DNA from 3 places in the Rahnella aquatilis CIP 78.65 genome. Region 1 is predicted to be linked to each of the others. Evidence: predicted binding sites of a transcription regulator. Region 1 holds the regulator's gene; each other region holds the start of a gene.
The links. The regulator LexA, encoded in region 1, represses DNA repair genes until DNA is damaged. The targets are predictions, from matches to a motif close to TNCTGTATGTACATACAGNA.

Region 1 (4,658 bases):
TGAAGGTTCGACGAATAAAGAACGCGCCCAGACGGCGGAAAATCGGGCCAGCCGGCCAGAAATTCAGATTGATACCCGCGGCAATATGCGGTGGTACCAGCCCCTGATGATAGAGCACGTAAGACAACAGCAGATAATCCATGTGGCTGCGGTGGCAGGGCACATACACAATTTCCTGACCGTCCAGCGCTAACTGGCGTACACGTTCGGCATTGTTAACGTTGATGCCTTTGTACAATCGGTTCCAGGTCCAGCTCAGCACGCGGTCAGAGAGGCGCACGGCTTCATAAGAAAAGTCAGCGGCAATCTCTTCCATCAGGGCGATGGCGTTTTGTTGGGCTTTTTCGTGGGAAATTTTCTTGCTGCGGGCTTCGTCTTCAATCGCTTTTTCAATGGCTTTTGAGGCCAGCAATTTATTGAATAAATCCTGACGTGCCGGAAGACGTGGACCCACCGCAGCCAGACGCTGACGGGAGAAATGCATCCGCGCCACACGTGCCAGTTTTTGCGCAATTGTTTTATCTGTGCCGTGTTCTGTCGCCATATAACGCAGGGAAACGGTATTGGAGAAACGGACAAAACTGTCCCGTCCCAGCCACAGCACAGCGAAGAATTTCTGGATACCATTCAGCACGCGCAGATGTGGCGTGTCGTCCTGACCTTCACGGCCCGGTGCCCGGCCAAACATCACCGACACCGGCAACATCTGAATGTCTAAATCTGGGTTATTGCGGTGCAAATCGAGGTAGTCGTGGAACAGTTTTACGGATTCCTGCTGCGGCGTGTAATAAGAGAATACGCGCGGGCCTTCAGCAATAAAGACATGGCTTGGCAGCAGAGTTCCGTCAATTTCCAGCGGAATAAGGGGGTCCGGCAGATTCTGCGCCAGACATTGCGTACGCAACGTCAGCAAATCGGCTTTGGAGTTATAAGGCAATACATACAAAATCGGCCGCGTCGGGTCTAAATGCAACTCGGTAACCGGATCTGAAGGTATGACCTTGCTCTTTACCAGCAATGACAGTGGTAAATTCAATAATGTGTAATAAAGTCTACGCCAACCTGACATAAAAACGTGAAGCCTCTTGTTAGCCATTTCGCCGCAAGGATACCAGAAAGATCCGTGGAGATCTGTGGTCATATAAAAGCTAAAATGCGGCAAACACTCTAAGGATCAGTACCCGAAATGGCGAACCAAGTCACTGGATTTACCCGAATTTATAAAGCAGCCGGCTATTCCTGGAAAGGATTCAAAGCAGCATGGCAAAACGAAGCGGCATTTCGCCAGGAAGCAAGCGTCGCTATCCCGTTAATTTTGTTATCTTTCTGGTTTGATGTCAGCACCGTAGAACGCATTCTGCTGGTGGGATCTGTCGTTCTGGTCTGTGTCACCGAGCTGCTCAACAGTGCGGTGGAATGTGCGATAGACCGCATCGGGCCTGAGTTTCACGTGCTTTCAGGTCGTGCAAAAGATATTGGCTCTGCAGCCGTACTTCTGACCATCATATTGGCGATTTTTGTCTGGGTCAGCATCTTTTGGCCGCGATGGTTCTGATTTGGAATCTGTATTCCAGGAATCAACGTTATGCCCTGTTTTTATTCAATCTTAGGTTTTCATTGACCGTTTAGCTGTATATACTCACAGCAAGACTGTATAAACAACCAGGGGGCGGAATGAAAGCTTTAACGACCAGACAACAAGAGGTCTACGACCTTATTCGCGATCATATCTCCACCACCGGTATGCCACCAACCCGCGCAGAGATTGCATCACGACTGGGATTCCGTTCTCCCAATGCGGCGGAAGAGCATCTTAAGGCGCTGGCGCGCAAGGGTGTTATTGAGATTGTTTCCGGTGCATCACGTGGCATTCGCCTGCTGATGGAAGAAGAAGAAGGTTTACCGCTGATTGGCCGCGTTGCCGCCGGTGAGCCGCTGCTGGCCCAGCAACATATCGAAGGGCACTATCAGGTTGATCCGGCGATGTTTAAGCCAAGCGCCGATTTCCTGCTGCGTGTCAGCGGTATGTCGATGCGTGATATCGGTATCCTTGACGGCGATCTGCTGGCCGTACATAAAACGCAAGATGTGCGTAATGGTCAGGTTGTCGTGGCCCGCATTGATGATGAAGTCACGGTGAAACGCCTGAAAAAACAGGGCAGTATGGTGCAGTTATTGCCTGAGAACAGCGAATTCCAGCCGATCGTAGTGGATTTGCGCGAACAGAATTTCAGCATTGAAGGGCTGGCCGTAGGCGTCATCCGCAACGGCGACTGGATCTGACCTTCGTACTTCGAGCTATCTCTGTGTTGGCTGCCTTCGCGAACCCCGGTCACATACTCGTGTATGCTCCCGGCGTTCGCTTAGTTGCCGCCTTGATATAACTCGAATTACTCGGTCAGATATTGCTGAGTCAGATTTCACCGGGCTGGATATGGTGTCGTTACTGTTACTGGCGGCATGACACCTGGTTTTCGCCTCATGCGGACTGATTATTACTGTTTTCAAAGAAATAAACGCTGGATTGTCGTTATTTCCTGCTTTGGATTAATCCTAATAACGGGTTTTATCCCTGCTTTAAGAGGATTAATCGAGATTCTCTACTAACCTTTAAAGTGTTAAGGACGAGCTGCAAACGAGAAATGCAGTTCACCAAACCCAAGGTAACAGGAGATATTGTATGAATAAGGATCAAGCCGACGGTAACTGGAAACAGTTCAAAGGGAAAGTGAAAGAACAATGGGGCAAACTGACTGATGACGACCTGACAGTGGTCGAAGGTAAACGTGATCAGTTAGTCGGTAAAATTCAGGAGCGTTACGGCTATCAGAAAGATCAGGCCGAAAAAGAGCTCCATGAATGGGAAACCAAAAATAAATATCACTGGTAATACGCGATTCCCCCTCGCGTATCAGTGACGTATCCTGGCAGCAGTTGCTTCTACCCGGAACAATTCAGGATACGGGTACACGGAAGTACCCAACCTTTTACTTCTTCAGACTCTTCGTCGTAACGCGTTCATCCCTCAGCGTTTTTTAACCACAATACTGTGGTCGTGATCGCAATGTTCATGACTGTCACAGGTCTCCACGACGTTGCATTCCGCACACAATCCATGCGCTTCTACTACCGAATGGCGAAGTTCAAAGCCGGATTCCAATGCCAGTTTTGCCAGACGTTCTTCAATGCCGTCGGTAGTTTTTTCTGTGACCAGCCCGCAGCGGTCGCAGATAAACAGGGCAGAAGTATGGCTCGGTTCCTCAAAATGATGGCAGAGAACATAGCTGTTTGCGGATTCAACGCGATGAATAAACCCCTGTTCTAACAGAAAATCCAGCGCCCGGTAAACGGTCGGTGGTTTCGCCTGCGGTTCACTCACACGCAGCAGATCCAGCAAATCATAGGCGCTGATCGCACCGGGTTGTTGCGTCATCAGACGCAGTACTTCCAGCCGCTGCGGAGTCAGGCGAACATTGCGCTGCTGGCAAAGTTCTTCAGCTTGTGAAAGTAATTTTTCCGGATTATTCAGGGTCATGGCAACGGTCTCTGAGCGCAGATTGGAATGGATAGGCCACATCATGCGACCACTGATTATTTTATCATGCTTGCACCAAAACGACGAATTATGCGCCATTCAGAGGTGATGCAACGTCGGCAGTCGCCTGCTCAACGGCACAAGATGCCGAATCTTTGTTCTGTGATATAATCAACGATTACATTCCCTCCGGCGGCTACGCTGGCGGGAGCGCCACGAACCCCTTCAGCGAATGTCAGGCCGATGTCAGAAACTCAACACGCAATGCCCCAGACCACCCCGTTTTCCGCTCAGCGTTTTTCCGTTGCGCCTATGCTCGACTGGACCGATCGCCATTGCCGCCATTTTCACCGGCTGATGACCGGTCAGACCTTGTTGTATACCGAAATGGTGACCACCGGGGCCATTATTCACGGCAAAGGGGATTATCTGGGCTTTGGCGATGAAGAACATCCGGTGTCATTGCAACTGGGTGGCAGCAATCCAGCTGATCTGGCGCATTGCGCGAAGCTGGCGGAAGAACGCGGCTATGACGAAATTAACCTGAATGTCGGTTGTCCGTCAGATCGCGTACAAAACGGCATGTTTGGTGCCTGTCTGATGGGGCAGGCGTCGCTGGTTGCCGACTGCATTAAAGCGATGCGCGATGTGGTTTCCATTCCGGTCACGGTCAAAACCCGCATTGGTATCGACGATCAGGACAGCTACGAATTCCTGTGTGATTTCATTCGTCAGGTGTCTGAAAACGGCGGCTGCGATACCTTCATTATTCATGCGCGTAAAGCCTGGCTTTCCGGCCTCAGTCCGAAAGAAAACCGTGAAATCCCGCCGCTGGATTACCCGCGCGTGTATCAGCTTAAACGTGATTTCCCGCATCTGACGATGGCCATTAACGGCGGCATTAAAACGCTCGAAGAAGCCAAAACCCATCTGCAATATATGGATGGCGTGATGGTGGGGCGCGAGGCTTACCAGAATCCGGGCATTTTACTGAACGTTGATCGTGAGCTGTTCGGCTCCGATGCGCCGCTGAAAACCGGGCCGGACGTTATTCGCGCGCTGTATCCGTATATCGAAGCGGAGCTGGGCAAAGGCACTTACCTTGGCCACATCACCCGCCATA
Region 2 (4,658 bases), 1.5 Mb from region 1:
ACCCGTTTACCCGCGAATTGTGGGGACGCAACTGGACTTACGCGCACAATGGTCAGCTTCGGGGTTATCGCCAGCTCGATACCGGCACGCTGCGCCCGGTGGGTCAGACCGACAGCGAATACGCCTTCTGCTGGTTACTGCATAAACTCACCCAACGCTACCCGCGCCGTCCTGCAAGCTGGCCGCCGGTGTTTCGCTATATTGCGTCGCTGGCTGATGAGTTACGGCAGAAAGGGGTATTTAACATGTTGCTGTCTGATGGCAATTTCGTGATGGCGTATTGCTCGACGAATTTGCACTGGATCACGCGGCGTGCGCCTTTTGGCAAGGCAACGTTGTTGGATCAGGATGTGGAAATTGATTTTCAGCAGCAGACGACACCGGATGATGTCGTCACCGTGATTGCCACGCAACCGCTGACGGCGAACGAAACCTGGAACAAAATTGCGCCAGGTGAATTCGCATTATTTCATCGGGGCGAACGCCAGCTGTGAAGGCAGCGGGGTGTTGGACAACGGTTGCAGCACTTCATATTTACCCTCATTGACCACGACATTCGGTGGCTGATGGTGTTTCTCAAAGTATGCATATCCCGGTTGCAACTGGCTCCAGAAACTGTAGTAGCTGGAGTTTTTATGCGCCTTCATATTGGCATCGGTCATCCTGAACGGGTAAATGCTAATCTTTAAATTGCGTTGCCCGAACTGGAATGCTGCCTGTACGTAGGTGAAGATTTCGTCCATATAGCCGTCAGTCATGGCGTAGCAACCAATAGACTTACAGTTACCGTGGATCATCAGATACTTACCTGAATAACCCTGAGAAATATCGTATGCATTGGGGAAACCGATGTTGATGGCGCGATAAAAGCGACTGTCGGGTTTCAGGTGGTGAATATCCACGTTGTAGAAACCTTCCGGGCTTTTGAAATCGCCTTCGCGACGTTTATTTCCCAAACCACCAGAAAAATCGCAGATGCCATAACTGCCGATCAGACGAAATTCGCCGTCGAGCTGAGCATACAATTCGAGCTTACGTTCTTGTTTGAAGATCTGGATATAAACGGGCGCACCCAATAATTGTTTTTTAAGTGCTGCGTTGACCGGGACAGCATCGCTGGCCGCGGCGTAATTTGCTGTAAATAAAGGCAAACTGAGGAGCATCGCAAGAAACAGCGCGATTCTGATCATTCTAAGTCCTGCTCGGTAATAATTTTGATTATTTTGTCTACAGCTCAACTGCCTGTAAGACCGCCACTGATTTTCTTCTTATGTACTGCCTGTCTGAAACGCTGTCATATTAATACTGATTAAATTTTTAGCAATCACCAAATAATGAATAATGGCTTTCGGAATAGGAAATTTATTACGTTGCCATTAATGGTGATTAATTAAGCCAAATTAACCCGTATTTTCCGTGTTGGACATTCCCGCACTCAACTGTATACTTATACAGTTATTAAGGGGAGGGTTATGCGTAAAATCATTCACGTGGATATGGACTGCTTTTTCGCGGCTGTCGAAATGCGCGATGATCCTTCCCTGCGCGACATTCCTATTGCCATTGGCGGCAGTCGTGACCGCCGTGGCGTCATCAGCACCGCCAATTATCCTGCCCGCAAATTCGGCGTGCACAGCGCGATGCCTACCGGCATGGCACTGAAACTTTGCCCGCACCTGAAAGTCATTCCCGGCCGGATGGAGGCTTATAAAGAAGCGTCAAACCACATCCGTGAAATCTTCGCGCGTTATACCTCATTGATCGAACCGCTGTCACTCGACGAAGCTTATCTGGATGTTTCCGATTCGCCGCAATGCAACGGCTCTGCGACACTTATCGCTGCTGAAATCCGCCAGGCCATTTTCGATGAAATCGCTCTGACGGCGTCGGCCGGGATTGCGCCGATCAAATTTCTGGCAAAAATCGCCTCGGATCTGAACAAACCCAACGGTCAGTTTGTGATTACGCCAGAAAAAGTCGGGGCGTTTTTACAGGATCTTCCGCTGAGTAAAATCCCCGGCGTTGGTAAAGTCACCGCCCAGCGTTTACAGGAGCAGGGGCTTTTCACCTGCGGCGATGTACAGCGGTACGATCTGGCGAAACTGCTCAAACGTTTTGGTAAGTTTGGCCGCGTACTGTGGGAACGCTGTCAGGGTATCGATGAACGTGAAATTTCCTCCGAGCGGTTGCGTAAATCGGTCGGCGTGGAACGCACGCTGGCAGAAGATATTCACGGCTGGGAAGAATGCGTGGCGCTGATCGAACGTTTATATCCTGAACTGCATACGCGCCTGAGTCGTGTCAGCCCGGATCTGCGTATCGCTCGTCAGGGCGTGAAACTCAAATTCCATGATTTTCAGCAAACCACGCAGGAACACGTCTGGCCGGTGCTTAATAAAGAAGATTTACTGAAAGTTGCGCGGGAGGCGTGGGAAAAACGGCGGGGTGGACGGGGAGTCAGACTGGTGGGATTACATGTGACGTTGCAGGATCCGCAAATAGAGCGGCAGCTTCTTTTGGATTTGAGCTCCTCCCCCTGCGAAGGGGGAGGCTGGGAGGGGGTTTAGCGGGCAAAATCAATGCCTGAGAAAACTTCAATCAACTGATTTTGCTTTAATACCCCACCCCAGCCCTCCCCTTCGCAGGGGAGGGCGCAAAAATTAACCGCGTTCAGGAATTGCTTTCAGCAAGGCTGTCAGCAGTTGCCAGTACAGCCCGACGCTGGCGATTTCAACCTGTTCATCCGGCGAGTGCGGGCCGGTGATAGTTGGCCCGATGGAAACCATGTCCATGTCCGGGTAAGGTTTTTTGAACAGACCGCATTCCAGACCGGCGTGGATCACCATGATGTTCGGGGTTTTATTGAACAGGGACTGGTAAGTTTCACGCACCAGCGTCATCACCGGCGAGCTTGGCTCAGGTTTCCAGCCAGGATAGCTGCCTTTTGCCAGACTTTTTGCGCCAGCCAGTTCACTCAGTGAATTCAGCATGCTGACAACATACTCTTTGCCGCTGTCGATAAGCGAACGGATCAGGCTGTTGATCGCCACTTCGTCATCTTTCATCGTGACCACGCCGACGTTCAGTGAGGTTTCTACCACACCTTTCACGTCATCACTCATGCGGATCACGCCGTTTGGCGTCGCGTTCAGCAGCGCAAGGAATTTACCCTGAGTTTCTGCAGTCAGTGCTTTCGCGTTGCTTTCAGCTGCTTCTACAACGAAGGCGATTTTCTTTTCAACGGCTGACAATTCGAACTGAATCGTTGCCAGGAATTCCTGTGCGGCCGCTTTCAGTGCATCCGCTTTATCGGCGGCAACCGCCAGTGTCACGATCGCTTCACGCGGGATGGCGTTACGCAGTGTGCCGCCGGTGAAGTCCAGCAGGCGCAGGCCGAGAGTATCAGTATTGTCAGCCAGAAAACGTGCCAGCAGTTTGCTGGCATTGCCCAGACCTAAGTGGATTTCAGCGCCGGAGTGGCCGCCTTTCAGGCCCTTCAGGGTCAGTTTCAGCGTGCTGAAACCGGCCGGAACTGCTTCACGGCTCAGCGGCAGTGTGGCGGTAAAATCAATCCCGCCGGCGCAACCCATGTAGATTTCGCCTTCGGTTTCAGAATCGGTGTTGATCAGGATTTCAGACTGTAACCAGTTCGGTTGCAGGCCGAATGCGCCTGCCATGCCGGTTTCTTCGGTCATGGTCAGCAGCACTTCCAGCGGGCCGTGTTCTACGCTGTCATCAGCCAGAACTGCCAGCGCGGACGCCATACCGATACCGTTGTCAGAACCCAGCGTGGTGCCGCGGGCTTTTACCCAACCGTCTTCGATGAAGGGCTGGATCGGATCTTTAGTGAAATCATGAACAGTATCGTTGTTTTTCTGCGGCACCATATCGAGGTGAGCCTGCAGGGCAACGGCTTTGCGGTTTTCCATGCCTTTAGTGGCCGGTTTGCGCAGCAAAATGTTGCCAACTTCATCACGCTCAGCGTGGATACCTTTTTCCTGTGCCCATTCAACAATGTGTTTTGCCAGCGCTTCTTCATGGTAAGAAGGGTGCGGAATTGAACAAATTTTGGCAAAAATATCCCACAACGGTTGTGGCGAAAGCTGAGACAGTTCAGACACTATAAGTCTCCTGTAACAGTCAGCTCATTCAGGCTCCGTTTGTCGGGGAACTGACTGAGATGCTGTAGGTTTAAGGTTAAGTAATCCCCGCCAGGCTGTGTGGCGAGTGGCCTGACAGAATATCACTTAATCTTAACCTGTGCGCGGGCTCGGGGAGAAAATCCGGGATTTTTGGACGACTGAGGCCAGATAATCGCTGGTTTTTATGAACCGGACTCACTATAATCTCGCGCAACCTTTTTTCCCCCACTACTTTTTTAGAAGCCGTTAATTCACTGGCTGGGACACCTTTATGAGCGAAAAATACGTTGTAACCTGGGACATGCTGCAAATCCACGCCCGCACGATGGCTAAACGCCTGCTGCCGGCAGAACAATGGAAAGGCATTATTGCAGTCAGCCGTGGTGGCCTGGTTCCGGCAGCGTTGCTGGCTCGCGAGCTGTGCATCCGCCATGTGGATACCGTGTGTATCTCCAGCTACGACCATGATAATCAGCGCGAAATGCAGGTGCTGAAACGCGCAGAAGGCGACGGTGA
Region 3 (4,658 bases), 2.0 Mb from region 1:
TACCGGAACCGGTTGTACCGGCCACCAGCAGGTGAGGCATTTTAGCCAGATCGGCGATAACAGGTTCACCCGAAATATCTTTCCCCAACACAATGGTCAGCGGCGACGTACTTTCTTTAAATTTCGCGCAGTCCAGGACTTCACGCAGATATACCGTCTGGCGCTTCTTGTTGGGTAATTCCAGGCCGACATAGGGTTTGCCAGGGATCACTTCTACAACACGCACCGCAACTGCTGACAATGAACGGGCAAGGTCACGTGAAAGGTTAGAAATACGCGCGGCTTTAACGCCCGGCGCCAGATCCAGTTCGAAACGCGTGATCACCGGTCCGGGCAATTTGCCGACGACATCGGCTTTAATGCGGTAATCGTTCAGACGCGCTTCGATCAGATTGCCCATCTGTTCCAGCGCGAACTCATCCACCGGCTCAGCTTCAGCCGGAGGTGACGTCAGCAAATCCAGTGATGGCAGCGGTGTGGTCGGTTTCACCAGCGGCTGCTCATTACGCATCAGGAACGGGTGGATCAGGCTGTCCATATCAGGCTGCGCCGATGGCGAAGACTGACGTGGAGCTTCATATTCCTGTGCGTGTTGCACGGGCTCAGAAGATGCAGCGCGCTGATAAGGTTGTTGTGCAAACGTTGCAGGTTGCGGTTCTTCTTCCGCTTGCGCCGGCAATGTAAACAGTGGCTCAGAAGGCGTATCGTCCACCAGGTCAGCCATTGGCGAGAAGCTAAAGGCATCATGCTGGCTGAGTTTCATGGCCGCAGCGGCAAAATCATCAGCAACCGCAGGCAATTCAGTCTGCTGATTCTGTGAATGGTGATGCTGTACCACGCCACTTTGAGGTTCGACATCCTGCTGATAGCGCGCCTGCTCACGTGCAGCAAACGCATTGCGCAATTCGGCTTGCTGCAAGGCTGCTTCTTCATCAGGTTCATTTTCAGTAACCGTATCGCCATAGCGCTCTTGTTGCTGAGCGGCAAACGCCTCATGCAACGCAGCTTCCTGCATGGCTTGCTCGTCGGCCTGAGCCAGAGGATCGTTATGCCATACGTTCTGCTCCGCTTCTTGAGGCGTCGCAGACAGCACCTGCTCCTGCTGTTCAGCCATACGCTGAGACGGAAGTTTGATGCCATACGAGGCCAGCTCACGGCGTGTAGGTATACGCACCGGATTAGGACGCGGCAACTCAGGGCCAAAGCCTTTTTTCACCTGTGGATTTTCATCGCTCACCGCACTGAAAGCCGGCATAAAGGTGTTACCAACGGAAGATGCTGTGGACTGCCCTGCCTGTGCAAGGCCGGTCGCCAGAGCTGCGGTGGCCGCAACGCTGGCCGCCTGAGCGGCATCTGGCACTGCTGAACTGAAATCAAACGGAGAACGGGAAGGTTCCACGGCCGTTTGCCAGTTGCCCAAACTCGGACCGTCTTCCTCTCTGCGCTCAACAGGCGCAGGTGAAGGCGATTGCTGAACGGGCTGCGGATGACGCGGCACCGGCGTTTCTTCCGGGATCTCGAAATTGTATAAGGTTGGAGTGGCCGTTGCCGGTGCGGGCGGCGGAGCAATATTGGCAACCGGCGGTTCAGCAGCGTAAGGATCCGCTGCCTGTGCTGGCTCAGCGACAGGCGCAGTGGCAGCAGGTGCAGTCGCAGCAGCAGATGCCTGCGTCGCAGGTTCATTCACCGAAGGCGCAGAGAACAGTACGTCATCTTCATCGGCTTCAGAAGCGGCGACAGCGGCAGGAGGCGCTGCAGCAGCGACGACAGGTGCGACTTTAGCGGCCGGTTTGGCGTCGTCTTCCAGTAGCGGGTCGTCGTCCTCATCGTAATCATAATCATCGTCACGACGGGATCGGTTGGTCACGATATTCGTCACCCCCAGCACGGCTCCACCGATCTTTTCGGCAATCGTCAGCCAGGACCAGCCGGTAAATAAGGTCAGGCCGGCAGCCCAGACACATAACAGCACCAGGGTCGCACCCACATTATTAAAGTACGGTGTCATCGCGGTACTGAGCAAACTGCCGATTACACCGCCGGAAGCGAAGTAATACAGGTCATCAACGTTGACGGCCGCGAGACCACAAGACGTGACAATGAGCGCCAGCGTGCCAATAAGGCGCAGCGAAAGAGCAAAATAATCGACGAAATCCTGTTTATCCCGCTGACGGAAAGCCGCCCAACAAAGACACAGAATAATAGGGGGAATAGCGTAGCCAAATACGCCAAAGATGAAGAACAGCGTGTCGGCCATCCATGCACCTACACCACCGCCCCAGTTATGAATTGGCCCATGCCAGGCGGTCTGAGACCAACTGGGATCAGAGGGGTTAAAACTCACCAATGCCGCCATTAAATAAGCAGCAAAAATCGCTACCACAACCAGCAAAGCCTCCAGAAGACGGCGGCCATTGCTCAGTGTTTTCAGGGTAACTTCTTTATCTTCTGTATATTCCTGGCTCAAGAAAGGCTCTCCAGGTTCCTGTGAACTGAGAAAAAGCAACAGCGCCGAGACTCCCCGGCGCCATAGCTGTATAGATACACAGGAGTGTAGCTAAAATTACAGGGGTTTGCACCAGAACAATTACCGGGTCTTAATGACCAGGCGATTTGTCTGCTTCACTTCTTCCATCACTACATAGGTGCGGGTGTCGTTAACACCTGGCAGACGAAGTAAAGTCTCACCTAACAGCTTACGGTAAGCAGACATATCAGGTACGCGGGTTTTCAACAGGTAGTCGAAGTCCCCTGAAACCAGATGACACTCCTGAATATCTTCGAGTTTTTGTACTGCCGCATTGAACTGCTCAAACACATCCGGCGCGCCGCGGTTGAGGGTAATTTCAACAAATACCAGCAACGATGCATCCAGATAATGCGGGTTGAGCAATGCAGTATAACCATTGATGAAGCCCTGACGTTCCAGACGACGAACGCGCTCCAGACATGGAGTTGGAGATAATCCCACACGTTTGGAAAGCTCGACGTTTGAAATCCGGCCATCCTTTTGCAATTCGTTGAGGATGTTACGGTCAATACGGTCGAGATCTTTTCCCGGACGTTTTTTGTTGTCTACCATTATTATTGTCTCTCTGCTGTCCTTCCCTGCACCTGCCATACCCCAGCCAACTTCAATGTCTAAGGGTTGTCCCAAGCGAAGACCCGATGATTAAGGTTTACGCATCCAAAAGCCGCGTTGATCCCCTGTCAAAAGGAACACGGCCGTAAAACGGATACTCAAAAGAAATAACCCTGCGAAATTAATAGATCGCCAACAACCGACCTGATTCACTAAACCCTGCCACAACAAAAACAGCAAAAAGCAATACCGGAACGAGTCCGTAGCAGCCATTTGCATAAATTCAAGTCACGGACAGGCGGTTAATTTCTTCTTCCCCTGATGTTTTCGCAAATGCACAGCGGATTGTCAAAGTAAAAGAAGCAAAATCAGAAGAACGTGCCATATTGAAAAGCTGACGCCCCCTTTTTAGCTGTCTTTTCTCTTTGGACAATAACAACGCATCTCACCCGTTATTTCAGCCAAATCCCTGCAAACCGCCCTGATATGTGACTAAATTAACGCGATCTGATCAACAATCTTCACAGCGCACCGTTTGAAATGCGTTGATTTTTCACTCTATCCATCAAGCAGTTACCTGCTTCATCGATTTAGGCAGCCCCTTTTTACGCGGGTTTCGCAGTAAAAACTATCAGACAAATCGTTAACATCATCTGAGTTTGCTTTTTTTACTGCGCCGTTTTCCCTACAATCGGTCTATCGCTTGTCGCCATCGCGGAGATGAATTACGCATGAGTACGGTTAAACACAGTAAATTATTGATTTTGGGCTCCGGTCCGGCGGGTTATACCGCAGCGGTTTATGCTGCGCGTGCAAACCTCAATCCGGTATTAATTACCGGCGTGGAAAAAGGCGGACAGCTGACCACCACGACCGAAGTGGAAAACTGGCCGGGCGATCCGGAAGGTCTGACAGGTCCGGCTTTAATGGAACGTATGCACGAACATGCCACCAAATTTAATACCGAGATCATTTTCGACCATATTAACAAAGTCGATTTGCAGAACCGTCCGTTCCGCCTGACCGGTGACAGCGGCGAATACACCTGTGATGCATTGATCATCGCCACCGGTGCCTCAGCACGCTATATCGGCCTGCCTTCTGAAGAAGCTTTCAAAGGCCGCGGCGTTTCAGCCTGCGCAACCTGTGACGGTTTCTTCTACCGTAACCAGAAAGTCGCGGTTGTCGGCGGTGGCAATACTGCTGTCGAAGAAGCCCTTTATCTGGCAAATATTGCTTCTGAAGTGCATCTGATCCACCGCCGTGACAACTTCCGCGCAGAAAAAATTCTGGTGGATCGTCTGAATGATAAAGTGGCCAGCGGCAATATTGTGCTGCATACCCACAAAACCCTGAACGAAGTGGTCGGCGATCAGATGGGTGTGACCGGCGCGAGCCTGATGGATGTACGCACTGACGAGAAATCTCAGGTGGATGTGGCGGGGGTGTTCATTGCCATCGGTCACAGCCCGAATACCGGTATTTTTGAAGGCCAGCTGGAACTGAAAGACGGTTACATCAAAGTGCAGTCCGGCTCTCATGGCAATGCTACCCAGACCAGTATTCCGGGCGTCTT

Region 2: the regulator LexA is predicted to act here: its motif matches at 1,438-1,457, upstream of dinB (DNA polymerase IV).
Region 3: the regulator LexA is predicted to act here: its motif matches at 2,532-2,551, upstream of RAHAQ2_RS07290 (DNA translocase FtsK 4TM domain-containing protein).

What each region holds. Positions count from the first base shown of each region.
Region 1 covers NC_016818.1:4,460,118-4,464,775, reverse strand. The annotation lists gene plsB (glycerol-3-phosphate 1-O-acyltransferase PlsB) at 1-1,069, opposite strand, end outside; gene RAHAQ2_RS20205 (diacylglycerol kinase) at 1,187-1,555, shown strand; gene lexA (transcriptional repressor LexA) at 1,675-2,283, shown strand; gene RAHAQ2_RS20195 (CsbD family protein) at 2,681-2,890, shown strand; gene zur (zinc uptake transcriptional repressor Zur) at 3,026-3,535, opposite strand; gene dusA (tRNA dihydrouridine(20/20a) synthase DusA) at 3,800-4,658, shown strand, end outside.
Region 2 covers NC_016818.1:1,064,297-1,068,954, forward strand. The annotation lists gene RAHAQ2_RS04930 (class II glutamine amidotransferase) at 1-494, shown strand, start outside; gene dpaA (peptidoglycan meso-diaminopimelic acid protein amidase) at 465-1,190, opposite strand; gene dinB (DNA polymerase IV) at 1,473-2,567, shown strand; gene pepD (beta-Ala-His dipeptidase) at 2,661-4,121, opposite strand; gene gpt (xanthine phosphoribosyltransferase) at 4,414-4,658, shown strand, end outside.
Region 3 covers NC_016818.1:1,590,881-1,595,538, reverse strand. The annotation lists gene RAHAQ2_RS07290 (DNA translocase FtsK 4TM domain-containing protein) at 1-2,467, opposite strand, end outside; gene lrp (leucine-responsive transcriptional regulator Lrp) at 2,588-3,082, opposite strand; gene trxB (thioredoxin-disulfide reductase) at 3,814-4,658, shown strand, end outside.